3 regions of the Acidovorax sp. FHTAMBA genome follow, and region 1 is predicted to be linked to each of the others. Evidence: predicted binding sites of a transcription regulator. Region 1 holds the regulator's gene; each other region holds the start of a gene.
The links. Region 1 encodes sigma-54, which starts transcription at its own class of promoters, with help from an activator protein. Its sites were predicted from a motif close to TGGCANGNAANCTGCTTT; they were not measured.
Positions count from the first base shown of each region.

Region 2: the regulator sigma-54 is predicted to act here: its motif matches at 1,199-1,216, upstream of AAFF19_RS02445 (TorF family putative porin).
Region 3: the regulator sigma-54 is predicted to act here: its motif matches at 1,034-1,051, upstream of AAFF19_RS03520 (nitrate/nitrite transporter).

Region 1 is NZ_CP152407.1:4,723,451-4,727,659, forward strand. Features, by position in the region: gene AAFF19_RS22110 (THUMP domain-containing protein) at 1-218, opposite strand, end outside; gene AAFF19_RS22115 (thioesterase family protein) at 243-674, opposite strand; gene AAFF19_RS22120 (RNA polymerase factor sigma-54) at 741-2,339, opposite strand; gene lptB (LPS export ABC transporter ATP-binding protein) at 2,428-3,225, opposite strand; gene lptA (lipopolysaccharide transport periplasmic protein LptA) at 3,237-3,884, opposite strand; gene AAFF19_RS22135 (thiol:disulfide interchange protein DsbA/DsbL) at 3,994-4,209, opposite strand, start outside.
Region 2 is NZ_CP152407.1:533,248-537,456, reverse strand. Features, by position in the region: gene amt (ammonium transporter) at 1-10, opposite strand, end outside; gene glnK (P-II family nitrogen regulator) at 47-385, opposite strand; gene AAFF19_RS02445 (TorF family putative porin) at 430-1,161, opposite strand; partial or broken gene AAFF19_RS02440 (magnesium chelatase domain-containing protein) at 1,375-1,572, shown strand; gene AAFF19_RS02435 (helix-turn-helix transcriptional regulator) at 1,755-2,057, opposite strand; gene AAFF19_RS02430 (hypothetical protein) at 2,124-2,630, shown strand; gene AAFF19_RS02425 (HAD domain-containing protein) at 2,708-3,157, shown strand; gene xseA (exodeoxyribonuclease VII large subunit) at 3,783-4,209, shown strand, end outside.
Region 3 is NZ_CP152407.1:751,248-755,456, forward strand. Features, by position in the region: gene AAFF19_RS03510 (type IV pili methyl-accepting chemotaxis transducer N-terminal domain-containing protein) at 1-174, shown strand, start outside; gene AAFF19_RS03515 (response regulator) at 171-932, shown strand; gene AAFF19_RS03520 (nitrate/nitrite transporter) at 1,271-2,566, shown strand; gene AAFF19_RS03525 (NarK family nitrate/nitrite MFS transporter) at 2,591-4,000, shown strand; gene AAFF19_RS03530 (nitrate reductase subunit alpha) at 4,035-4,209, shown strand, end outside.

The DNA of each region.
Region 1 (4,209 bases):
GAGCGGTAAGGGCGGTGCGCCAACTGCACCAGCACGCGCTGGGCCAGTCGGCTGTGCAGGTTGAGCAGCAGCGCCTGGCGCCACGAGGCGCGCAGCAGCACGCCGCCGCGGCCGACCAGCAGGTCTTGCCCCGTGAGGCCGGTGATGCCATGCACTTCATCGGCCAGAAAGCCCTCCACGCCCGCAGCGCAAGGGAGGAAAAGTTGGAGTTGGTTCATAGGACTGGCCGAAAGGATACGCGCTCAAGCCTTGCGCAGGAGCAACTGGCGGATGGACTCCGGGATCGGCGCCACCTTGCGGTCGGCCTTGCCGATGAAAACGATGCCGATCTTGCCGCGCGCCACCTCGCGGTCGGAGGTTTTTTCGGTCATGCAGAACACCAGGTCAAAGCCGTAGCGGTTGAAATCGGCTGGCGCCATCTCCACCCGCATGGTCTCGCCATGGAAACCTTCGGACTTGTACTGCGCCACGATGTCACCCACCACGATGGACAGGCCGCCCACATCGGCCTCGGGGTAGCCCAGCGACTGGAAGAACCGCACACGCGCCTCGGACACCAGCGTGAGCAGCTGCGCGTTGTCCAGGTGCCCGCCCTGGTTGACGTGGCTGATGTAGATCTGCAGCTCGGTGGCAAAGCCGAAGTGCGGGGGGAGGTCAAAGACGATGCGGGCCATGGTGGGGCAGCGGGTAGATAAACAAAAAATCAAACAGGGCGAGCCAGGCGCACCCTGGCGGTGACCCTACAGCGCCTTGCGCAGATTGGCCGGCGCGATCTTGAGCGCCTCGCGGTACTTGGCCACGGTGCGGCGTGCGCACTCGATGCCCTGCTCCTTGAGCATCTCGGCGATCTGGCTGTCGGACAGCGGCTTGGCGGGGTTCTCGGCGGCGACAAACTGCTTGATGAGGGCGCGCACCGCCGTGCTGGATGCATTGCCACCGGTTTCGGTGCCCAGGCCCGAGCCAAAGAAGTACTTGAGCTCGTAGGTGCCGATCGGCGTGGCCATGTATTTGGCCGTGGTCACGCGGCTGATGGTGGACTCGTGCAGGCCCAGTTCGTCGGCGATGTCGCGCAGCACCAGCGGGCGCATGGCCAGCTCGCCATGGGTGAAGAAGTTTTTTTGCCGCTCCACGATGGCGCGCGAGACGCGCAATATGGTGTCAAAACGCTGCTGGATGTTCTTGATGAACCAGCGCGCCTCTTGCAGGCGCTGCTGCATGCCCTGGTGGCCCTCGCCGCCCTTGTGGCCGCGCAACGCACCGGCATAGATGTCGTGCACGCGCAGGCGGGGCATCACGTCGGGGTTGAGGCTGACGATGAAGTTGTGCTGGCCATCGCGGCCCCGCTGCGAGCCTTCGCGCCCGGCTTTGCGCACGATCACATCGGGAATGATGATGTTGCGCTCCACATCCGCAAAGCGGCGCCCGGGGCGGGGCTCCAGGCGGGCGATGAGGGCCATGGCGGCGCGGGTGCGCTCTTCGCCATCGCCACACAGCTGCGTCAGGCGGCGGATGTCGCGGCGGGCCAGCATCTCCAGCGGCTGCTGGCAGATGCGCAGCGCGGTCTGCACGGTGTCGGGGTCGGCGTCGCTGTCTTCGTCGGCCGCCAGGGCGGTGAGCTGCAGGGTGAGGCACTCGGCCAGGTTGCGCGCACCCACGCCCACGGGTTCCAGGCTTTGCAGCAGGCGCTGGGCCACCGTGAAGCGGTGCACCAGTTCCTCGATCTGCTCCAGGTCTTCGGGCCCTGCCAGGCTGATGGCCAGCTCTTCGAGCGACTCTTCAAGGTAGCCATCGTCGTTCAGCGATTCGATGAGAAAACGCAGCGCGGCCGTGTCCACTTCGGACAGCCGCAGCGACAGCGCCTGGCGGTGCAAAAAGGCGGTGAGCGACTCGTGCGTTCGGGCCAGCTCGGTGGCGTCGGCCTCGTCCCCTTCCGCATCGTTGCGGGTGCGCGCCGGGGCGTCGCCACCCCACTCGGCGTCGTTGGGCGCCATCTCTACCGTGCCGTCGCCGCTCCAGTCGGGCTCGTCGGCACCTGCACTGGGGATTTCAGCCTCGTTTTGGCTCTCAGCGCTAGTACCGCTTGCACTGACAGCTCCTGAAAACATAGCATCGTCGACGCTGTAGTCGTCGGCCTGTGCGGGCGTGTCGGCGGCTTCCAGGCCAAACTCCTCGCGCGGTGCTTCGTCGGCATTGCGCTCAAGGAACGGGTTTTCGTCGAGCATCTGCTCGACTTCCTGCGAGAGTTCGAGCGTGGACAACTGCAGCAGCCGGATGGACTGCTGGAGCTGGGGAGTCAATGCAAGGTGCTGCGAGACGCGCAGCGACAGTCCAGGCTTCATTGATTGAGCGCCGCCGGGCCGCCCCAAGGCGCGAAGGCCCCCTCGGGGGGCAGCGCATTACACGAAGTGACAAGCGTGGGGGCCATGTCTACATCCTGAAGTGTTCGCCGAGGTACACGCGGCGTACTTCGGCGTTGTCCACGATCTCGGACGGCGTGCCCTGCGCCAGCACGCGGCCATCGCTGATGATGAAAGCGTGGTCGCAGATGCCCAGTGTTTCGCGCACGTTGTGGTCGGTGATGAGCACGCCGATGCCGCGCGCCTTCAAGAAGCCGATGATGCGCTGGATCTCGATCACGGCAATGGGGTCGATACCGGCGAAGGGCTCGTCCAGCAGGATGAAACGCGGCTGGGTGGCCAGGGCGCGGGCAATCTCGACCCGGCGGCGTTCCCCGCCCGACAAGGCCATGGCCGGGGACTCGCGCAGGTGGTCCACGCGCAGCTCCTGCAGCAGGGCGGTAAGGCGCTCTTCGATGGCGGTTCGGCTCAGGCGCTGGCCGTCGTCACCGCGCTGCAGCTCCAGCACGGCGCGCACGTTTTCTTCGACCGTGAGCTTGCGGAAGATCGAGGCTTCCTGCGGCAGATACGACAGCCCCAGGCGCGAACGGCGGTGGATGGGCATGTGGGCCACCGAATGGCCGTCAATGCGAATGTCGCCCGCATCGCTGCGCACCAGCCCCACGATCATGTAGAACGAGGTGGTCTTGCCCGCGCCGTTGGGGCCCAGCAGCCCCACGACCTCGCCTTTTTGCACCACCAGCGACACATCCTTGACGACCTTGCGGGTGCCGTAGGACTTGGCCAGGTGCTGCACCTCCAGGCGGCTGCCCGTCTGCGAATCAGGCCCCAGGCGGCTGCCCGCCTGGGCGTCAGGCGCGGTACTCACGGTATTGCCGCTCACTTGGCGCCGCCGCCCAGGCTGTTGCTGGGGCGCAGCGCCGGAGCCGGAGTGGATGGTTCAGGTGCCGCCACAGGGGGCGACGGATCTTTGGGGGACAGCACGGCGCGCACGCGGCCGCCTGGCGCGGGGGCGTCCCCAGCGGCATTGGTGGCTGGCCGCTTGCCGTCCACGCTGAAGACATCGGTCAGGTTGTTGTAGACGATCACGGCGCCGGTGATCTCGTCACTGAGCACCGATCCCCGATAACGGCGCAGTTCGGCGCGGGTGATAAAGCGCACGTTGTCGGCCTTGCCGTCGTACTCGATTACTTCGCTTTCACCCTCGATGAACTCATCGGGCGCACCCGGCAGGGTGTCGCGCTTTTGCCGAAAGAATGCGCGCTTGCCGGGCTCGGCGGTGACGACACCGTACTGGTAGCCATCGGCATCCTGGCGCACATCCAGCCGCGCTCCGCGCAGCACGATGGAGCCCTTGGTCATCACCACACGGCCGGAGAACACGCTGGTCTGCTTGAGTTCATCGTGCCGCAGGGCGTCGGCCTCGATGTTCATGGGCTTGCTACGGTCTGCCCTCTCGGCATGGGCCACACCCAGGGTGCAGGCCAGGGCGGTGAGCATGAGGATGGGAAGGAGGCGATGGTTCATAGGGCACGAATCTTGCAATCATTGTATCCATCCGTTCGCCCTCCTCCATGAAAAAAGCCCGCGCATGCGGGCTTCGAAGGCAATACGCCAAACAGACGGCCGTAAACCGTCAGCCTTTGCGGGCCACAGCCGTCAGGTGATCGACCACCTGCAACACGTTCTGCATGCTGCCGGCCATCGTGCCGTCGGTATAGAACTTGCCAGCGACCCCCATGGAAGGCACACCCTCCACGCCATAGGCATCCTGCAGCTGCGAAGCACGGCGGACCTGGTTGGACACCGTGAAGGAGTTGTAGACCTCCTTGAACTTGGCCGCATCCACGCC
Region 2 (4,209 bases), 560 kb from region 1:
GTTTTTTCATGGCGTTTCTCTTCTTGGATGGTTTGCGGCCGGGCCTTTACAGGGCTTCCTTGCCGGTTTCGCCAGTGCGGATGCGCACCACCTGCTCCAGGTGGGTCACGAAGATCTTGCCGTCGCCAATCTTGCCGGTGCGGGCGGCGCTTTCGATCGCTTCGATCACGCGGTCCACCAGGTCGTCGGCAATGGCGGCCTCGATCTTCACCTTGGGAAGAAAGTCCACCACGTACTCGGCACCGCGATACAGCTCGGTGTGGCCCTTCTGGCGGCCAAAGCCCTTCACCTCGGTCACTGTGATGCCTTGCACGCCGATGTCCGAAAGCGCTTCACGCACCTCGTCCAGCTTGAAGGGCTTGATGATGGCTGTCACCATTTTCATTTTCGATTCCTCCGGAACGGGCGCAGCGCGCCCATGGGGTTTGCTTACAGGGTTTTGGTCAGCGTGACGATCACGCGCGACTTGTTGACATCGCCAAAGTAGGCCTTCTTGTTGGCGCCCACCACGGCCGCGCCGAGCGAGAGGCCGTCACCGAAGTCATACGCGCCGCCCACGCTGTAGTCCATGTAGTTGGGTACGCCCTGGTCCTTGATGTCGCTGGAAAAGCGCGTGAAGCCCACCGTGGCCTTGACCGTGATGCTGGGCGCCACTTCGTGCGCAAACGTGAAGCCCAGGTAGCCGGTGTTGCGGCCCTTCAGGCCCGAGCCTGCCTTGGCGCCGGCCCAGCCGAAATAGTCCTTGGAAACGGTGTGCGAGTACTTGGCGCTGAAAGGGCCGAAGCTCACGCCGCCGTACAGCTCGGTGGTGTTGCCGGAGCTGTTGCCGGGGTAGATGTAGGTGAGCGCACCCACGTCCAGGTCCACATCGCCGGCCTTGAACTTGTAGCCGCCGTACAGGTCGGCCTCGAGCGAGTTGTTGGCAAGCCAGTCGACGCTGGAGTTCCAGTTGCCGACATACCAGCCGGTGTCGCCGAAGGCGTAGTCAAAACCGCCCTGCAGCGCGGGCTTGACGGCCTTGGACCTGGAGGCATCCTGGTCCTGGCCCCGGAACTTGTAGTTGGTGGTCAGGCTGACGTTGCCGCTGAGCTGGGCGTGGGCCAGCAGGGGCAGGGTTGCCACAAGGGCAACGCCGAGGGTCTTGATGATGGCGCGGGTCATGTTTCCTCCGGGTGGGACAAAGTAGGGACAAGCCCTTTAAGCACGGACCGTGCCACGCGCCGGTGCATGGCCCGCTCCCCGTTGCGTTGCGTTACAGCGAACCCCGCTACAGTGGCGGTGCGCGCCCGGTTCTGCCGCACCTTGCTGGTGCGCCTGTCCGGCACGCGGTGTCAAAAAACCATAAAACGCACCCATCTGGGGAGAAACCGCTTCATGAGTCTTGCTTTGGTGCAAAGCCGCGCCCTTCTGGGGCTGCAGGCGCCTTCCGTCACCGTGGAAGTGCATCTGGCCAATGGTCTGCCGAGCTTCACGCTGGTGGGCCTGGCCGAGGTGGAGGTGAAAGAGGCGCGCGAGCGCGTGCGCTCTGCGCTGCAGAACGCAGGACTGGAGTTCCCGCACAACAAGCGCATTAAATGTAGTCAAGCACTTTTTTAGCGATGTGTGCAAGGTAATTTCACACTCTCGAACCAGCTTGATATCAACGCAGTTGTTGTGGATAACTACCCGCGGCTCGCCGATTGTGGATAAGTGGCACCGTGTCAGAGGGCATGCCGGTCACGGACTGAATTTACGCACCGGCCGTTGCGGGCCCTCTAAACGCCTTGTTTTCGAAGATCCACCACCTGCTGCTGAACCACTTGGAGGAGTTCACGCACATCTTTTAGCTCGGTGGACTCCGCATAGGCCAGAGTCAAGAGAGTGAGTGGATGCACCTCCATCACGGAAGCAATCTCATCGACTTTCTTCAAGGTGGGATTCTTGATTCCCCTCTCCAGCCCGCTCATGTATGTGCGGCTGGAGACAACACCAAAGTCCTCTTGTGTAAGCCCCCGCGCAGTACGAACCAACCTGAGCACTTTTGGCAGGTGGTTTGAAGGAATGCGTCGGGAGGGCATCTCCCAATTACCGTCAAACGAATACCATAGGACTACAATCTATAGTGTTCATTTGATAGTTTTCCAATGATTTCCGTTTATGCCTCGGTGAAGGGCGCCATCGAAAGTAGTCAGGGTCTGCCGATTCCAGTCAGTACATTGGAAGACCGTACGTTGTACGTCCTAGTGGAATTGACTGCCCCAGTATTTAATGGTCGAACGACTTGCATGCTCAGCTCGGTTCACGATGTCACTGAGTTGGTGAATTTCTGCACCGTGCATGAGCACTACGTTTCATCTGCCCGGGTCATGACACCAGGCGAGATGAACAAGACTGGGGTTTGGATGCTTGATGAACTTGCCACCATTTGGGAGGCAGAAGAGCCGGAGTCACCGCGCTACAAGGCTCTGGTTTATGAGACGGCTGCTGGCAAACACTACGCACATTCGCAATTCGATACTCCGCTGGCCGAACTGGGACGGCGGGCATGCCTTGTTGAGTTCCCCGTCGAGCCCTTCACCTCGGGTGTTCGAGAAAGCCGTGTGCTACAGATGCCGTCTATGAATCGAGCCGGAGTTGTTCCACTGAGGTAAAGGAGAGCATTTGATCGTGTTGTGGAGGTCGATCCCTTAAGCAGCCCCACCAACATCCAGGACGATAGGGATCCCCGTTGCGCACATTGTTTTTGGATATCGATGGAGTCTTGCACCCCGAGCATTGCCACGATTCACGGCACTTTTGTTGTCTACCTGTGTTTGAGAAGGTGTTGCATAAAGTACCTGATTGCGAGGTCGTGATCACAAGCACTTGGCGCCTCACTGTGCCATTCCATGGCTTGCGTTCACGTTTCTCGCCGAACATGGCGCACCGAATTGTTGGCACTACGGGGAAATTTAGCAGTCTCGCAGACGTCCCCAGTTCACTGCTGAGCTATGAGCGCGAAGCGGAGTGCTACGCATGGTTGCGTAGGAATGACCGCGCTATCTTTCCATGGCTGGCTTTGGACGACCGCGCATGGCTTTTCCGACCATTCAATCGCTCCTTGTTTCTCGTGGATGGCAAGACCGGCATAACCACAGCTAGAGCCGATGAACTGATCGAGCGATTGCGCAACTTGTAAGCCAACTTGCGCCCAAGTTCCTGTTGTTCCCGATCTAGTGTAGTCAACACTGCACCGAAAAAAACCAGGATGTTTTCCTGAAGCGGTTTCTGACAATGCTGCCCAGTGACCCACGGCGGGCCAAAATACACAACTTAACTATAGATTGATAGTCGAATCTATAGTTAAGTTACTTCCAGGCATCATTGGAATCCCGGCCTGCAGCACGCGAAGTTGACCGCAAAACTGTTCAATTGCTGATTGAACAGAAGTCCGGACACACGAACGCGCACCGCCAAGCGGTTTCCTCTTCCGCATCAACTCCTGCACCAGCCTGTGATTCGCTTAACCACGCAAGCTCAACCTGACGGCGCGCCTTTATTGCACAATTCTTTGACTGCAGCCACGGGCAACTGCCCGTGGCAAGCCAACCCCTATTGCCGATGCCCTCCGCCCAACCAATTCAGTTGAACCGCTGCGGCCTCTGTGGAGCCACGAGCTACCGTCGGGTGGTCGAACGCGATGCCGCTGGAGCGATGAGATATGCCGACCGACTGGTGTGCTCTGGCTGCTCGCGCGAGTTCAAAGACTTGGCATCCTGGCGTACGGGCGCGCGAGAGATCTCTGCGCCTGCTTCTTCCAACCAATGAGCGGCACCTATCTCGTCTCCTCCTTCGCCGATAAAGATCGCGTCAAAGCCCTGGGCGCCCGGTGGGATCCCAGTCGCCGCCAGTGGTATGTGCCCCAAGGTCGTGAACTGGCCCCTTTTGCCCAGTGGCTGCCAGCTGACCATTCAGCCCCTACACCTTCATCCTCGCTTGTGGTGCCGCCCCCCGCTACAGCCCCGGTCTCATTGAGCCAGCGGGGGATGCCGCTGTCCCAGCTGCTGCAGGGGGTCTCGACGGCAGTGGCCCAAGCCTTCAAGTCAGGAGTGTGGGTCCTAGTGGAGGTGGTGGACACGCGGGTGCGCGGTGGCCATGTGTACTTGGAGGTCTCCGAGCGGGATACATCCGGGGTGATCACCGCCAAGGCCACTGCCATTATCTGGTCGAGCACTGCGAGCCGAATACTGC
Region 3 (4,209 bases), 780 kb from region 1:
CCCGGCCAGGGCACCCGCGTGTGCATCGAGCTGCCCACGGTGAACGCCGCGAGCACGCCGGTTGTGCCATCTTCCGGTGATATGGTGGCGGGTCGCGCCCCCGGCAGTGCCGGTACCGACACCGTCTTTGCACCCCCGGCTGTTGCGGCCAGGGTGCCCACGCCCACGACATGACAACAAGCACCCATCTTTCCGTTTCTCCGCCCCCCGCTGCCGATCCGGATGCCGGGCAGCAGCCCCCGGTCACGCTGCTGGTGGTGGACGACCACACGCTGTTCCGTCGCGGGCTGATCGCGCTGCTGGGCCAGGATGCCGGCCTGCAGGTGGTGGGCGAGGCGGGAGACGCTGCCGAGGCCCTGCGTCTGGCGCCGCAACTGCAGCCCCAGGTGATCCTCATGGACAACCACCTGCCCGGCGTGATGGGTGTGGATGCCATCCGGGGCCTGCGCGAAGTGGCGCCCGCGTCGCGCGTGCTCATGCTCACCGTGAGCGAGGATGCCCAGGACCTGGCGGCCGCGCTGCGCAACGGCGCACAGGGCTACCTGCTCAAGACGATCGATGGCGACCTGCTGGCCGAGGCCATCCGCCGCGCAGCGCGCGGTGAGCCCGTGGTGAGCCCCGAGCTCATGGGCAAGCTGGTGGCGGCATTCCAGTCGCAAGGTGTGGCCGAGGCCGCCGCGCTCATGGCCGCCCCGGCCACAGCCCCGGCGCCGCTGCCGGAGGCGGGCAGCGGTGCGGCGCCCTTGTCGCCCCGAGAGGAAGACGTGCTGCGCGAGATTGCCCGCGGCGCCAGCAACAAGGAAATCGCGCGCGCGCTGGACATCGCCGAAACCACGGTGAAGATCCACGTGCAGCACATCCTGCGCAAGCTCGGACTGAGCTCCCGCGTGCAGGCGGCGGTCTACGCGTCGGACCGCCAGCGCACGGAGTAGCGGCCCTGCGCTGCGGGCCGTACCAGCCAAGGCCCGCAGCATTCATTTGCTATTAAATATGTAGCTATTGGCGCTTTACCACAAAGCGCTGGAGCCTGTTTTGGCTTGAAATCCGCTCCCTGGCCGGGGGGGCGGATGCGTTGGTGTGCGCGCTGCCTGCGTGCGGCAGCTGCCCCGGCTTTGCAGACCATAGTTCTTTCGAACGATGCGCACCTGCTGCCTGGCCTGTGCGGACTAGTTCTTTTGCTGCGGTGCAGATGTGCTTGCGGAGGATGTTCACGGCGGTCCGGAAAACCGACCATACAGCCTACGCAAAAGAGAAGAACAGGAACCGCGCAATGGCCTCCACCCCCTTGCCCCCGGGCGACAGCCCGCAGCGCACCCGCCAGGCCTGGTCGGTGCTCATCGTCAGCACCTTCGCCTTCACGGTGTGCTTCATGGTCTGGATGATGTTCGGCGTCATCGGCATCCCCATCAAGAAGATGCTGGACCTGAACTCCACACAGTTCGGGCTGCTCATGTCCATGCCCGTGCTCACGGGCTCGCTGGTGCGGGTGCCGCTCGGCATCTGGACCGACAAGTACGGTGGCCGCATCGTGATGACCGCGGTCATGGCCACCACCGTGCCCGCCATCTGGATGATGGGCTACGCCACCGAATACTGGCACTTCCTCACCATCGGCCTGTTCGTCGGCCTGGCCGGCGGCTCGTTCTCGGTCGGCACGCCCTATGTGGCGCGCTGGTTTCCCAAGCACCGCCAGGGCACGGCCATGGGCGTGTACGGTGCGGGCAACTCGGGCGCGGCCGTGAACAAGTTCGTGGCGCCGGTGATTCTGGTGGCCTTCGGATGGACCATGGTGCCGCAGGTGTACGCGGCCATCATGCTGGGCACGCTGGTGCTGTTCTGGTGCTTCAGCTACAGCGACCCGGCCCATCTGGTGCCCAGCAATGTCAAGTTCACCGACCAGCTCAAGGCGCTCAAGGACCCCAAGGTGCTCAAGTACTGCCAGTACTACAGCATCGTGTTCGGCGGCTATGTGGCGCTGTCGCTGTGGATGGTGCAGTACTACGTGGGCGAGTTTGGCCTCGACATCCGCGTGGCCGCGCTGCTGGCCGCCTGCTTCTCGCTGCCCGGCGGCGTGCTGCGTGCCATCGGCGGCATGCTCTCTGACAAGTACGGCGCGCACAGCGTGACCTGGTGGGTGATGTGGGTGAGCTGGATCTGCCTGTTCCTGCTGAGCTACCCGCAGACCGACTTCACCATCGTCACCGTCAACGGCCCCAAGACCTTCCACATCGGCCTCAATGTGTACATGTTCACCGGCCTCATGTTCTTGCTGGGCATCGCCTGGGCTTTCGGCAAGGCGAGTGTCTTCAAGTACATCAGCGACGACTACCCGCAGAACATCGGCGCCATCAGCGGCATCGTGGGCCTGGCTGGCGGTATGGGCGGCTTCATCCTGCCCATCCTGTTCGGCGCTCTGATGGACCTCACCGGCATCCGCTCCAGCGCCTTCATGCTGATGTATGGCGTGGTGTGGGTCTCGCTGATCTGGATGTACTTCACCGAGGTGCGCCGCACCGATCTCATGGGCACACAGACCGCCGCCACCGCCGCGACTGCGCCTCGCTGAACCCTCAATTTCCAAGGAACCACCATGTCAGCCACACCCGCCAGCAGGCGCCAGGGGCGTCTGCTCACCCTCTGGGCCCCCGAGGACAAATCGTTCTGGGAGCGCGAAGGCGAAGCCATCGCCAAGCTCAACCTGTGGATCTCGGTGCCCGCACTGTTCCTGGCCTTCGCCATCTGGCAGGTCTGGAGCGTGGTCGCCGTGAGCCTGCCGGGCCTCGGGTTCAAGTACTCGACCAACCAGCTGTTCTGGCTGGCCGCAGCGCCCGCGCTGTCGGGCGCCACGCTGCGTATCTTCTATTCGTTCATGGTGCCACTCGTCGGTGGCCGCCGCTGGACGGCGATCTCCACCGCCAGCCTGCTGATCCCCGCCATCGGCATCGGCTTTGCGGTGCAGGACAACACCACGGCCTACCCCACCATGCTCATCCTGGCGCTGCTGTGCGGCCTGGGCGGCGGCAACTTCAGCTCCAGCATGGCCAACATCAGCTTCTTCTTTCCGAAGGAGCGCAAGGGCTCGGCGCTGGGCGTGAATGCCGGCCTGGGTAACCTGGGCGTGTCGGTGGTGCAGTTCCTGAGCCCGCTGGTGGTCACCGCCGGCATATTCGGCATCTTCGGCGGTGAAGGCCAGACCATCGTGAAGGACGGCAACACTGTGCAGGTGTGGACGCAGAACGCGGCTTTCATCTGGGTGCCGTGGATCGCCATCACGGCGCTGGCCGCGTGGTTTGGCATGAACGATATTGCCGATGCCAAGGCGTCATTTGCCGCGCAGGCCGCCATTTTCAGGCGCAAGCACAACTGGCTGATGTGTGTGCTGTACCTGGGCACCTTCGGCTCGTTCATCGGTTACGCCGCAGGTTTTCCACTGCTCATCAAGAGCCAGTTCCCCGGCATCAACCCGCTGGCGTATGCCTGGCTGGGCCCGCTGGTGGGCGCAGTGATCCGCCCCTTTGGCGGCTGGCTCGCCGACAAGCTGGGCGGTGCACGCGTCACGCTGTGGAACTTCATCGTCATGGCGATCGCCGTGATGGGCGTCACGTTCTTCCTGCCCTCAGAAGGCAATGAGGGGCAGTTTGCAGGCTTCTTCGTGTGCTTCCTGGTGCTGTTTCTCACCACCGGTATCGGCAACGGTTCCACCTTCCGCATGATCCCCGTGATCTTCCTGACCGAAGCCATGCGCGGCGTGGACACCCACAACCCCGCTGCCGTGGCACAGGCCAACAAGGAGGGCAACACCCTGGGCGCTGCCACGCTGGGCTTTACGGCCGCCATGGCTGCCTACGGCGGGTTCTTCATTCCCAAGAGCTATGGCAGCTCGATTGCCCTGACCGGCAGCCCCCACGCGGCGCTGTGGACATTCTTCGCGTTCTACCTCGTCTGCATCGTGCTGACCTGGTGGTACTACGCCCGCAAGCAGGCCGAGATGCCTTGCTGACACCCCGCACACCGAACAGATAAAGGAGCCCCCGATGAGCCATTTCCTCGATCGCCTTTCGTACTTCTCGCAGCCCCGTGAGACCTTTGCACAAGGCCACGGCGAAACCAACGGCGAAGACCGCACCTGGGAAGACGCCTACCGCGACCGCTGGGCGCACGACAAGATCGTGCGCTCCACGCACGGCGTGAACTGCACGGGATCGTGTT